DNA from 4 places in the Paenibacillus sp. SAF-068 genome. Region 1 is predicted to be linked to each of the others. Evidence: riboswitches for the same ligand, from Rfam matches in the RefSeq annotation. Region 1 holds a riboswitch; each other region holds the start of a gene.

The links. Region 1 has a riboswitch for thiamine pyrophosphate ahead of ACTHPG_RS00060 (ABC transporter ATP-binding protein). Riboswitches for the same ligand answer to the same signal wherever they lie in the genome.
Region 2: another riboswitch for thiamine pyrophosphate. It lies ahead of ACTHPG_RS12015 (thiamine phosphate synthase); the one in region 1 lies ahead of ACTHPG_RS00060 (ABC transporter ATP-binding protein).
Region 3: another riboswitch for thiamine pyrophosphate. It lies ahead of ACTHPG_RS23560 (ABC transporter substrate-binding protein); the one in region 1 lies ahead of ACTHPG_RS00060 (ABC transporter ATP-binding protein).
Region 4: another riboswitch for thiamine pyrophosphate. It lies ahead of thiC (phosphomethylpyrimidine synthase ThiC); the one in region 1 lies ahead of ACTHPG_RS00060 (ABC transporter ATP-binding protein).

The regions. Positions count from the first base shown of each region.
Region 1 covers NZ_JBQCJX010000001.1:8,519-11,880, reverse strand. Annotated here, with positions in the region: gene ACTHPG_RS00070 (radical SAM/SPASM domain-containing protein) at 1-719, opposite strand, end outside; gene ACTHPG_RS00065 (aspartate/glutamate racemase family protein) at 850-1,548, opposite strand; TPP riboswitch at 1,780-1,882, shown strand; gene ACTHPG_RS00060 (ABC transporter ATP-binding protein) at 2,044-2,808, shown strand; gene ACTHPG_RS00055 (ABC transporter permease) at 2,795-3,362, shown strand, end outside.
Region 2 covers NZ_JBQCJX010000001.1:2,791,185-2,794,546, forward strand. Annotated here, with positions in the region: gene thiS (sulfur carrier protein ThiS) at 1-88, opposite strand, end outside; gene thiO (glycine oxidase ThiO) at 85-1,320, opposite strand; gene ACTHPG_RS12015 (thiamine phosphate synthase) at 1,335-2,000, opposite strand; TPP riboswitch at 2,232-2,341, opposite strand; gene ACTHPG_RS12020 (ABC-F family ATP-binding cassette domain-containing protein) at 2,417-3,362, opposite strand, start outside.
Region 3 covers NZ_JBQCJX010000005.1:178,486-181,847, forward strand. Annotated here, with positions in the region: gene ACTHPG_RS23550 (hypothetical protein) at 1-134, opposite strand, end outside; gene ACTHPG_RS23555 (phospholipase D-like domain-containing protein) at 286-1,686, opposite strand; TPP riboswitch at 1,931-2,043, shown strand; gene ACTHPG_RS23560 (ABC transporter substrate-binding protein) at 2,263-3,303, shown strand.
Region 4 covers NZ_JBQCJX010000009.1:52,136-55,497, reverse strand. Annotated here, with positions in the region: gene thiC (phosphomethylpyrimidine synthase ThiC) at 270-2,054, opposite strand; TPP riboswitch at 2,473-2,586, opposite strand; gene ACTHPG_RS26735 (IclR family transcriptional regulator) at 2,735-3,362, opposite strand, start outside.

The DNA.
Region 1 (3,362 bases):
CCATCGAGACAACATGGAACCACTGTTCCATCCACTAGCACAGCCGCCTGACCGCGTAGTGCATGGCAGAAGCCTTTGCCGTCATCTTCAGGTGCATCCAGACTTGGCCACTGGAACTCATGGTCCTGATTCAGATATACATTCGGGGCAATTTTGACCCCGCTGCCTGGAACTACTTTTTCCTCAATGCGAAAATCCAGATTGAACTCACGTTCCAGCACTTCTAGTGTCTCCCGATTACGATTCATCTGAGCATTCGTAAAGTTATCCTGCGTCAGATTCCATAGGCGGAATGAGATGATGACATTGTGTTTCACTGCCTGGTGTACAAAAGACAGAATGTTGCTCAGATATCCGTCACGGTCGGTTGAACCTTCATGCCCATCGAAGCTGTGCAGGGAGAAATTCATCTGCCGCAGCGCCGGTTTGCCAAGCAATTTATGCTGAGTCTTGGGCAGCAGTGTACCATTCGTTGTAATGTTCACCTTGAGTCCCTTCTCATGTGCGGAATCAAGCAGCAGATCTATTTTGGGATGCAACAAGGGTTCGCCTTTGACATGTAGATAGATATGGCTGGTATGTGGTTTAACTTGATCCAGTATATTGTTGAAGACTTCAGGGTCAATGAAACCTTTGGCGCGCTGTGTCTGCGGACAGAAGCTGCATGCCAGATTACAGATACTTGTGATCTCAATATATACTTTTTTGAACGTTTTCAACTCGGGTCCCCATTCTGCCTAGGAGGGAGAACACTCCCGCCTGCATTTGTGATCCGGCCAATATGCGCCATCCCTATTATATCGAGTTCGTAAGCCGAGGTAAATCAGAGAACAGATTTATCTGGTTGTGTCAAAATGATTTCGCTAGTGCCAAATGGACAGATTCAATCGCATGAATACGTGTTGTATCAAATAATGGAACTTCTGAATCTTCTAGTTTTACTAATAATCCAATTTCAGTGCAACCTAATATGATCCCCTCAGCTCCATCATCAACTAGCCTTTGGATCACCTTTTTATAATAATCCCTTGATAAGGGCTCAATTTTCCCTAAACATAATTCCTCGTATATTATTTTATTGATAACTTTTCTATCCTCTTCATTCGGTATCAAAACCTTAATACCATTAAATTCAATTCGACTCTTATAAAAGTCTTGTTCCATCGTATATTTTGTGCCGAGTAAACCAACCGTACTTATTTGGGACTTATGAATTTGATTTGCTGTTGAATCAGCAATATGTACGATGGGTAATGTCACTTTTCCTTCAATATGTTTAATCACTTTATGCATCGTATTTGTACAAATTACAATCATCTCTGCTCCTGCCTTTTCCAAAGACTGCGCAGCATTCCCTAATATTTCACCAGCACTTTCCCAATCACCTTCAGCTTGATAACGCTCGATCTCCTCAAAATCCACGCTATATAAAATGCATTTGGCTGAATGCAATCCTCCCAATTTATTTTTCACTTCTTCATTAATAATTCGATAATATTCTAACGATGACTCCCAGCTCATTCCACCAATAAGGCCAATCGTTTTCATATACACTCCCCCTTCCATTTAATAGATCCCGAAAGCAGTATATAGAAATTCAATAGATATTGTATCGTATCCATTTTGTTAAATAAACCCACCCCAGTAAGAGGAGTAGAGGGACCTGGAGCAATTCCGGAATTCACGGAAGCGAAGATCAGTATTCACATTCTTTTCGAGCGCCCCCTTTACATTCCACTTGCATGTGATATATGCTGAACACACAACTGCATATCTTGAACAATGCACTAGGGGAGCCTTGCGGCTGAGACGAATATGACTATTCGGACCCTTTGAACCTGATCTGGATCATACCAGCGGAGGGAAGTGGAGCGGCCTTTGGGTAAGCGGAATTTTATCATGGATATGTGAAGATAAATTGCGGATTTAACTTACAGACCCACTCATTTCTCCGGAAATGGGTGGGTCTTTTTATGCTCTTTTGCAGAGGCACGGTATGCCTTAGTTATTCTAGCGGTCTGACTTGAAAGGGGTGCGAATCAGATGACCAACCAGGTAACGATGAAGAACATTAGCTTCGCTTTTCCCGAAAAAAAAGAATCCGTGCTCACCAATGTGTCGCTTCAGGTACATCAAGGAGAATTTGTCTCGCTCATCGGCTCCAGCGGATCAGGCAAAAGCACGCTCTTCAAGCTGCTCGCAGGCTTGCTTGAGCCAACCGTTGGCACCATCGATATAGCTGATGTACCGCGAGGGGAACGGCTTGGAAGAGTCGCCTATATGCCGCAGAAAGATCTGCTGTTGTCCTGGCGGACCGTCATGGAGAACTGCATGCTGCCTGCGGAGCTAGCACCCCACCGACAGGACAAAGACAAGCTACGGGCCAACATCATGGCAGGATTGGCAAGGTTCGACCTAGCGGGTTATGAACAGGCCTATCCAGATGAATTGTCCGGCGGCATGCGGCAGCGCGTGGCACTGCTTCGCACCGTACTCACAGGCGGTCAGCTCATGTTGCTGGATGAACCCTTCGGTGCACTCGACGCCTTAACCAAACGAGAAATGCATCGCTGGTTGTTGGATCTGTGGGAGGGCTTTGGCCAAACTGTTCTGTTCATTACCCATGACATTGAAGAAGCCCTGCTGTTAAGTGACCGTATCATTCTGTTAACTCCAGGAGGGCATAGTCAACATTTGCGAGAGATGACGGTTCCTTTGCCACGTCCAAGGCATTCGGACATGATCTACGAACCAGCTCTTGTGCAGATGAGACGACAACTGGAGGAACAATTGCATGCAAAGGAATAGTTGTAAGGCCAGCGTCTGGACGTGGTGTTCGAAGCGGCTCTCCCAATACGGCTTGTTTGTTGTACTCTTGCTTTTATTACTGGCGGCCTGGGAAGCGATTGTGCGTATGGGATGGGTGCCTTCGTTTATTATTCCGGCACCAACAGCCATCGTAGGCTCACTGATTGAGCATCGTCGTCTGCTGCTGACCATCCATCTGCCTGCTACCTTTATGGAGGTTGCGGTTGGTTTTGGAATATCCATAGTGACCGGAATTACGCTGGCAACAGGCATGCATATGAATCGATCGATTGAAAAGGCTTTGTATCCCTTCATCGTGATCAGCCAGACCATCCCGTTGATTGCCCTGTCCCCCGTATTCATCCTGTGGTTTGGCTACACATTGTGGAGCAAAGTCGCCGTGGTGTTCCTGATTGCGTTCTTCCCTATTGTAGTCAGTACATACGATGGACTCCGCCGAGGCGATCCCGAGCAGCGTGAACTGCTGCTCACCATGGGCGCCAGCAAGTGGGATATTTTTTGCAAACTCCAGGTTCCGCTGGCACTTCCCTCTT
Region 2 (3,362 bases), 2.8 Mb from region 1:
CTTGCAGGTCAAATGATCGGAGCAATTTATCCACTCGATTCAAGCTGTCTTCAATCTCCATCCGTTGACCGTTAACGATGATATTCACTGCACCACTCCCTCTCTGTTCAATCGCTCAGGGCTCAGCGCCTCAATTCCGAGTTCTTCTGAGCTTTTGCCAGCGATTAACTCCGCGATAAGCCTGCCTGTTATCGCACTAAGCAAGATACCGTTGCGATAATGCCCACAGGCGGCGAACAACCCGGGTATACTCTTGCATGTACCAATATAGGGCAAACCATCTGGAGTTGCCGGTCTAACACCTGCCCACGCTCGCATGAATCGCGCTTCTTTCATCCCGGGTACCCAGTGGGTTGCCGCTGTTAGCAACTTCTGAACACTCTGTACAGAAACGTTCAGGTCCGTTCTGCCTGGCAGACTAGTTGCTCCGAGCCAAACTTCGCCATTGGCTTTGGGAACAATATAGATATCCTCTGCATACACCGTTCTGTCAGGTCTGTACGCTGCATGTTCATCCGAGAACTGAACGGCGGCTATTTCACCTTTTACCGACCACACAGGCAAGCTCAGATTCACCTGTCTCATCAATGCTTCACTCTGTAATCCAGCCGCTATAATGACATGATTGCATTTCATCTCGCCGATTGATGTAGTGATCCCCTGCACGCCGTGTTCGTTTGCTTGCACACGTATATCCTGTATCTCCTCCATAATCCGCGCTCCCATTGATTGAGCGGATTCGGCGTAGGCCTTCGTTAAATGGATTGGAAGAATCTCACTCTCGTAAGGTCTGTAGTAGGCTCCATACGTATCTCTGTTAAGCCATGATGCCTCCTGTTGCACGACGGACCGATCCCACCACACCTCATCAGCAGACACACCAGAATTCCGATTGTTCTTATAGCGGCTTAATTCGCTGTAAGATCGAAAAGGAGTGAGAAATCCATGGCGTTGCAGTCCAACCTCTACCTCGCTGAGGGTAGCCATAAGCACTTGTTGCTCCATAAGTAACTGCCTACTTTGCCTGGCAAGCTTAGCCATCAAGGGATGAACAAAATCCTCACTATCTGCCGCCAGCATTCCAGCCGCTGCACAAGAAGTGCCTCCTGCAATCGCCGAACGCTCCAGCAACAGTACGTCCTGTCCACGGGAAGCAAGCTCGTATGCAATGGCACACCCAACAACGCCTCCGCCTACAATAATTGTTTCTGCACGAATCTTATCCGGTCTATCAGCAACACTTTTGCTTCTTAATTCCGGTTCAGGTTTCAGTCGATGACTGAATTGATTCCTATTCTGACACGTTACGATATCTTTCACCCTCTCATCTCCTTTCAGCGCTTCAGACTTCCTGTGGCATTGATAGCCTGCCTTAGTGATGCCGCAGCCCGATCCGGTAAATCGCTCGACCATACATTCGAGATCACAGCGACTCCCTGTGCACCTGTAGCGCGGATCGCATGAATATTTCCCGGCTCTATGCCCCCGATAGCCATGACTGGAATGGAGACACTTCTGCATACTTCATCAAGAGCATATATCCCTCTTGGTTCCAGATCAGGCTTACTGTTGGTTAAGTAGACATGCCCGAAGAAAAGATAATCGGCTCCTCGTTCTTCAGCGATTTTTGCCTCCTCGATGGAATGAACAGATACACCCATTCGAATTCGCCGCACATTGCTTATGACATTATTGTAGGAGTTGTACTTGCGCAAAGCCTCTTGCCCCCAATGTACACCTCCATAGATGGCATTTTGTGACGGCAATTCTGAACCATTGATAACGATGCGACAAGATGGAACGCCAACGCTACACAGACTTTCAGCCCAACCGATCTTGTCTTGCCATGGGAGTTGTTTCTCTCGTATGTGAATATAATCTACCCATGGCCAAACGTCCTTTGCAGCATTTACAAAAGATGCTTGATCCCCTGCACCCGTAGATACAACATGCAATTCAAAAGAGTCGTGAACATGTTCATGAGAAAATGCCGTTATCATCCCTCTCCTTCCAGGTGTGAGTTCTAATAAAACACAAAAAAAGCCACTCCCGTAGGGGAGTGGCTGCGTATTAATGATAGGATCAGATGACTGACTGATGCATACAGTTCAATTCGTGTAAAAAAGCTACAGAACTTATAGCCATACTGTTAAACACGGAACTGCATGTTTCAATTCGCTAAGCAGACGGTTGAAATCCTCTCGAGTTGCCGTTTGCTCACGTCATTCACTGAAACGCGCTTGCCACTTCCCTACGCTGGTATGATCCAGATCAGGTGCAAAGGGTCCGGAATCGCTTTCTTCCATCTCAGCCGCATCGTGCGGCCCCCCTAGTGTTCATATGAAGTTGTAGCCTATGTTACCATAGACGGATTTTTTTGTCACCGTCATTTCTGCTAAACATGGTCTTGTATCGTCTAGTTTTTCTCAGACCACTCTTCAACATTCCATGTTTTCGTGACCCAACCCTCGTAAAAATCAGGTTCGTGAGAAACCAGCAGTACCGTTCCCTTGAATTCTTTCAAGGCCCGTTGCAGCTCGGCTTTGGCTGTAACATCCAGATGGTTGGTTGGCTCATCAAATAGAATCCAGTTGCTCTCACGCATCAAGAGCTTGCATAAACGAACCTTGGCTTGCTCTCCACCACTCAGCATGTTGAGCGGACGGGTAATGTGTTCATTTTTCAACCCGCAGCGCGCGAGATGACCCCGAACCTCATTCTGAGTCAAATGTGAAAACTCATTCCACACATCCTCAATCGGCGTAATGTTGCCAGCGCGAACTTCCTGTTCAAAATAGGCCGTTTCGAGATAATCTCCCAAAAAGGTCTTTCCACTCAGTGGAGAAATCTTCCCCAGGATGGTCTTCAGCAGTGTCGATTTACCTACACCATTACAGCCTACGATGGCAATTTTCTCACCACGTTCAATCGTCATCGTCATTTTGGGCAGCAAAGGATACGTATATCCAATTTCAAAATCAATACCCTCAAAGACCGTTTTACTGCTCGCGCGAGCATCCTTGAATTTGAACGTTGGTTTAGCCGCTTCATCTGGACGATCAATACGTTCAATCTTGTCCAGCTGTTTCTCCCGGCTCTTCGCTCGACCTGAAGTTGAAGCACGCGCCTTGTTCCGCTGAATGAAATCTTCCTGCTTCTTGATGTACTCTTGCTGCTTCTCGTACGCATCAATATGCTGGGCTTTGTTCATATCAGCCATCTCCAGGAACTTGTTATAGTTCGCTGCATATCTGGTTAATTTGGCAAATTCCAAATGATAAATAACATTCACCACTTCATTCATGAATTCCGTGTCATGGGAGATCAAGAGGAACGCATGCGGGTAGTCCTTCAGGTAACGT
Region 3 (3,362 bases), on a different contig from region 1:
ATCTCAAGCAGAGACATCTCGCCGAGTAACCGACTGTGCCATAGATTGAAGAACATCATGACCACGACCATCCCTGTACACATCATTAATCCAAATATAATTTGTTCCTTCTTGTTTGTCGGCAATTCTATCATCCTCTCTGTTTATCTTCGTAATTATAGAGATGCCGAACCCCACCACATAAGTGAACATTCCGTGAACAAAATAGAATTTCTGAAAGTTGCTATTCCTATTAGCAGGTCATGTGCGGTATTAATTCCATAAGCAATATTGTTTTTATCTTTCCTACAACATAAATTTCCAGAGAAAAGACAGTTTGGATAAAGCTGTGATTGCCATTCGTTTGAAAACAGAGCCTTTCTGATTCGTGGATTCTGCTGGATAGTCGCCTTTATTCACACGCGTACTATGTGCACGTTTGATATCCATAGCCTCTGTTAGTTGGTTGGCGAATGCAGAACCAGAAATGACCACAGCGGATTCGGTATTTAGAAAGGCGGATCTGGGATCAAGATTATACGAACCAACCATGCTGAGGTAATCATCCATGACAAAGGATTTGCCATGGATGGAATAAGGGCCTTGGTATTCATAAATGGCCAAACTGGTATTAAGCAACCGTTTTTTAGAGCTTAAGTAGCCCGCGAAAGCCAAAGGGTTAGGGGTCTGCTGGATTGAATTGGTTAGCATGATCCATTCTGCTTCTGGATTCATCGACAGATGTACGGCTTTCTTCATTTTCTTGGTAGGAATGGCATATGGCGTCTGAAGGTACACTTTCGACTTAGCTTCATTGGCGAAATGAACAAACGCTCTCCACATGATCGGGTCTTTATATAGCCTTTTGATTGGATTGTGAATGAAAGCAACGTGGTCGGAATGAAGCGCTCCTCGAACCCATTCCTTTGGCAATACTTTCACAAAAGGATCGCTCTGAGCCTGTGCTTCTTTATATAACTCAGCCAGTTGAACCAGCTCTTTTAACCCTTTTGCATGATGCTGACGTTTTGCATGTTTTTCTGGTTTGGTGAATGGATGGTTCCATAACTGATCTAGATATTGTTTCATCTCAACAACCGTGCTGTTCGTATTATCGTTTGGATTGTAAACAAGGACATCGCGATCAAAAACATAGTCTTTTGGGGGTTGCAATGCCATATATTTATCACCAATATTTTGGCCGCCAATGATGCCATATGCGTTGTCGACAAGAAGGATCTTGTCATGCAGACGATTATGCCATGTCCATGGCATAAATAGGTGGAGTGGTTCATAATATCTTAATTCCACATTGGGATGAGCTGCAATGGCATCTGGAATATCACGCAATTCTCCGCGCATGCTGTGAAAAATCCCGTCTAAAATGATTCGAACTTGAACCCCCCGATCAGCCGCATCGAATAAAGCAGCAAAAAAAAGCTGAGATGTTTTTCCCTTTTGAATGGAGTAATAGGCCAGGTCGATGCTTGTTTTTGCCTCTCGAATGGTCTGGATTCTCACCTGACCCGATTGAAAGCCGTCCTCCAGGAGCATTACGCGATCTGTTGTACTTCCTTCTGTTAACGATTTTTGCATATCCGTATTTTCAATAGCAGATGGAGACGGAACCAAAAATAAAAGGTAGGCTGTGAAAAAAACGTAGGCACTATAACACAGAATCATTGCGATTATGGTTTTAAGGATCATTCAGTACTCCCCCATTTTTATGTAAAAGTATTTATTGGTATAGCAGTACTATCTCCTTTTGTACCTAAATTATGTTGTTTAAATGAATCAAGCTGCTCGGCTCAAGGCCAAACGATCAAAAACTAATCACCGAAGCGGCTTAGAAGCAAGTAGACGATAACCCGAAATCCGTTCCCATCCAGTTCCTGACTGGACACGACTGGGCCTCTGGCCTATAATTACACCTAGTAATGCCCGTAACTTCATAGTTTCCCAGGGGAGTCGGAATTGGCCGGCTGAGAGTGTATCCCACCAAGATACTAACCCTTAGACCTGATCTGGATCATGCCAGCGTAGGAATCGGAGTATATCGTAATGGCACAGCCCTATGGCTGAACGCCACCTCTCTAACGCCTGCACGCGTCCCGGATTACGGGGCGCTTTTTTAATGTTCTTTTATATAGCCAGAGAGCTAAAAAAGTGACGTTATCCGGATCATAGCTGGTATAAATCTGCGATTTATGCAAGAAGCTTGGATATGAAGCCAAGGAGTACCCCGTGCCACTCGGCCGGACATACCGAAGGAGAGAATCACAGATGAAATGGCGTAAAACAATGGGATTGTTGCTCTTATGCGTACTACTGGTGACGGTAGCCGCATGCGGCGGCAAAGAAGCAGCTCCTGCTGAACAGAACAGCAACACGAATACAGAAAGCAGCAACGAAGGCGACACTGCCGCCCTGAAGGATATTAAAGTGGTGCTCGACTGGACACCGAATACGAATCATACCGGCCTGTATGCGGCCGTAGATCAAGGTTTTTACAAGGCCGAAGGCTTGAACGTGGAGATTGTACAACCAGGTGCCGGTGGCGCAGATACGATGGTTGCATCGAATGAAGTGCCTTTTGGCGTAAGTTATCAGGAGAGTGTAACTCAAGCCCGCACACAGGGTGTTCCACTTGTCTCCATTGCAGCAGTTATTCAGCATAATACATCCGGGTTCGCTGCTCCGGCGGATCGGAATATCAAGTCACCGAAAGATTTTGAAGGCAAAACCTATGGCGGCTGGGGTTCCCCAGTGGAGGAAGCCGTGATGCAATCCATTATGGAGGGCGAAGGCGCCGATGTATCCAAAGTGAAAAACATTAACATGGGTGACGCCGACTTTTTCACCGCAGTGAAACGGGACATTGATTTTGCATGGATTTTCTACGCCTGGACGGGTATTGAAGCCGAACTGCGCGGGGAACCGATCGACATGTTGTATGTGAAGGATTATTCAGATGCATTGGATTACTACACGCCTGTCCTCGTGACGAACGAGCAGACGATTGAGAACGACCCTGAACTGGTGAAAGCATTCCTGAAAGCCACTTCCGAAGGGTATCAATACGCAATTGATCATCCAGAAGAAGCAGCGAACATTCTGATCAAGGCTGTACCGGATCTGGACAAGGAATTGGTACTGGCAAGCCAGAAATGGCTGAGTCCAAAATACACGGATGATGCCCCGCGCTGGGGAGAACAGAAACAGGAAGTATGGCAGAACTACACCGACTGGATGTTTAGCAAAAAACTGTTGGATGAACAGGTCGACGTGAGCAAGGCATACACAAACGAGTTTTTACCCCAATAAAATTTGCTTAAGTTTAACTTTTTTACACAAGAACGAAGAGTGCAGAACCCATCTGAAGA
Region 4 (3,362 bases), on a different contig from region 1:
CATTTCATTCAACAAGAGAGGTGAATAAATTAATGCGATTTTTATATATTCTTATCTTGTTCCTAGTCGGTATGGGTTCTTCCGCACTTCTACATGCTAATAATCTTAAACTATCTGATGGCGTGCTGTTTGTCATCGCAGGCATCCTATTTCGGATTTGGCGTAAGTTAGATTGAATCCAAAAGTTACGGTGAAGAAGGTTTGGCCGCATCCAAACATTAATCCGTATTTATAATTTAAAGACACAAAACCTTCATCACTTGGCTCCCTTAGGACCGTGTCCGATATTCCTCGGCCTTTTCCTGCATACCCGCTGCTACAGCCTCATTCTCGGACAATCCTTTATCCGCCGCAAAAGCACGGATATCCTGCGTAATACGCATGCTGCAGAACTTTGGTCCGCACATGGAGCAGAAATGAGCTTCTTTGGCCCCTTCTGCCGGCAGCGTCTCATCGTGGTAGGACAATGCCCGTTCCGGGTCGAGTGACAGGTTAAACTGATCCCGCCAGCGGAACTCGAAGCGCGCCTTGGACAACGCATCATCCCGGCGCTGGGCGCGTGGATGGCCTTTCGCCAGATCGGCGGCATGGGCCGCGATCTTGTAGGCAATAACCCCTTCGCGTACATCATCCTTGTTGGGAAGCCCCAGATGCTCCTTCGGCGTGACGTAACAGAGCATGGACGTACCGAACCAGCCAATCATGGCCGCCCCAATCGCGGACGTAATATGGTCGTATCCCGGTGCAATGTCGGTTGTCAGTGGCCCGAGAGTGTAAAACGGTGCCTCCTGGCATATTTCCATCTGCAAATCCACATTCTCCTTGATCTTGTGCATCGGCACATGACCCGGGCCTTCGATCATGACCTGCACATCATGCTTCCACGCGATCTGCGTTAATTCCCCAAGCGTAGCCAATTCCGCCATCTGCGCTTCGTCATTGGCATCGTAGATGCTGCCTGGACGTAGTCCATCTCCCAGTGAGAACGCCACATCATACCTTTTCATAATCTCGCAGATTTCTTCAAAATGGGTGTACAAAAAATTCTCCTGATGATGCGCCAGACACCATGCTGCCATAATGGAGCCGCCGCGGGACACAATGCCTGTCATCCGTTTGGCGGTCATGGGGATATACCGCAGCAGCACGCCTGCATGAATCGTAAAGTAGTCTACGCCCTGCTCTGCCTGCTCTATGAGCGTATCACGGTACAACTCCCAGGTCAGCGCTTCCGCTTCGCCATTCACCTTCTCCAGCGCCTGATACAGCGGCACCGTGCCAATCGGCACAGGTGAATTGCGGATAATCCATTCTCGTGTCGTATGAATGTTTTTGCCTGTGGACAGATCCATCACCGTATCCGATCCCCATCGTACCGCCCATGTCATCTTCTCGACCTCCTCCTCGATGGAGGAAGATACAGCGGAATTACCGATATTGGCATTGATCTTCACGTGAAAATGACGACCAATCAACATCGGCTCACTCTCCGGGTGATTGATGTTGGAGGGCAGGATGGCCCGCCCGCTCGCCAGCTCCTGCCGTACGAACTCCGGTTCCACCCCTTCACGGATAGCGGCATACTCCATCTCCGGTGTAATCATGCCCTGCCGTGCATAATGCATCTGCGTGACACAGCGCCCAGCCTGAGCACGCAGCGGTTGTCCCCGAAATCCAGGGTATTCCTCTGCCCCGGCTCTCCGCCCTCCAGGCTTTAATCCGTTATCCTCGGGTTGAACGGCTCTGCCCTCATACGCCTCAACGTCACCGCGTTCCATAATCCAGTGATTTCGGAGCGCAGGTAATCCCTTCCGAATATCCATCTGGAATTCGGGATCAGTCATGGGGCCGCTCGTATCGTAGACACGCAGCGGTTCGTTATGCTCCACCCCTTGGGGAGTATTCGTGTCATGAAGGGCTATCTCACGCTCGGGAACAGCAATGTCCGGTCGTGAGCCCTGAATGTAGACTTTGCGGCTGCCCGGAAAGGGCTGAACCCGTCCAGCCACTCCCGTTTCCTTTTCCACCGGTTGACCTTTATGTTTCTGTTTCATCGCTTGCTGTCCCGTTTGATTTCCTGTACTCATGTTCGCTCATCTCCTCCTCAGTGTTCGTTCGCTTGGTTTGGTTGGTAGCATCATTGGCTCGCTTACATCCCTATCCCAAATCATGCAGAGCGCAGAGAAGAAAGAGCGATCCTACAGCAGACCAGCGGAGACATTATTCATGTACAGTTCACAACAGACATGAAGTTAGCACATATCATGGATCTAAGCCAAAAAGTCTCTTTTCCAAGCCCACTTGCGCAGGTTATTGAATAAGCAGTCCATGGAGTATGTATTCTATCGCCCGTTCACTGTAATAAAAAAAGCCGGTCCCCGAAGGAACCGACTTTTATGTCCATCACCAATAATGCTCCTGGTTGCAGCTCCTTATCGGAGACCTTCAAGAGTCACATGTGGTGGTTTGTGGTCATATCGCCGATTACTTCCCTACGCTGGTATGATCCAGATCAGGTGCAAAGGGTCCGGAATCTCATGCGATCCCGTCTCAGTCCGGACAATTCGGACTCCCCCAGTAACGTTAACAAGTTGCGGCATACATAAGCCGCCGTTCATATTCAATGAAGCTGACCCCGCTGGGCCGTCCATTACAGAGTAGCGCAACCGGAACATAAAAACAACCTTTATATTCCAGATCACCAACTTCATTGGTGACAGACCTTACGTCAACATCAAGATAACATGAGCCCCATCTGCGTAGCAGCTTCCTTTAGCACAGGTGCGTATTCGTGCAAAGTCTCCTGCGATAGTCGGCTGACAGGCCCTGAGACCGAGAGAGCAGCTGCAATATTGCCTCGACGGTCCATAATCGGTACAGATACCGCGGCAGCTCCCGGCTCACGTTCCTCATAACTCGTCGCATATCCGTTATCCCGGATATCTCCCATCTGTGCCAAATACACCGCAGGATCAATAAACACCGGCCATTCCGGCCCGTTCATCAGTTCTTCGCGATCCTCGTCCGTGGCAAACGCCATCAAGACTTTGCTGGAAGCGCCCACAGATAGCGGGAGTCTAACACCGACAGGAGCGACTCGGCGTATCGCCTGATCACTTTGCACAGCCTGAATCCGTATCCGTTCACTGCCATCACGCAGGTACAGACTCACAGTCTCCCCCAATCGATCTCTCAGTCGCTCCATCGCAGGCAGCAGCAGAATCGCCGGATCATCACTTCGGGACATATGAGCCGACAGCTCCCAGATTCGGATGCCCAGTCGGTACTTCTCTGTTGCTGCATCGCGGATCACGAACCCTCGATCCTCCAGCGTAGCCATCAAACGGTGTACTGTACTTTTG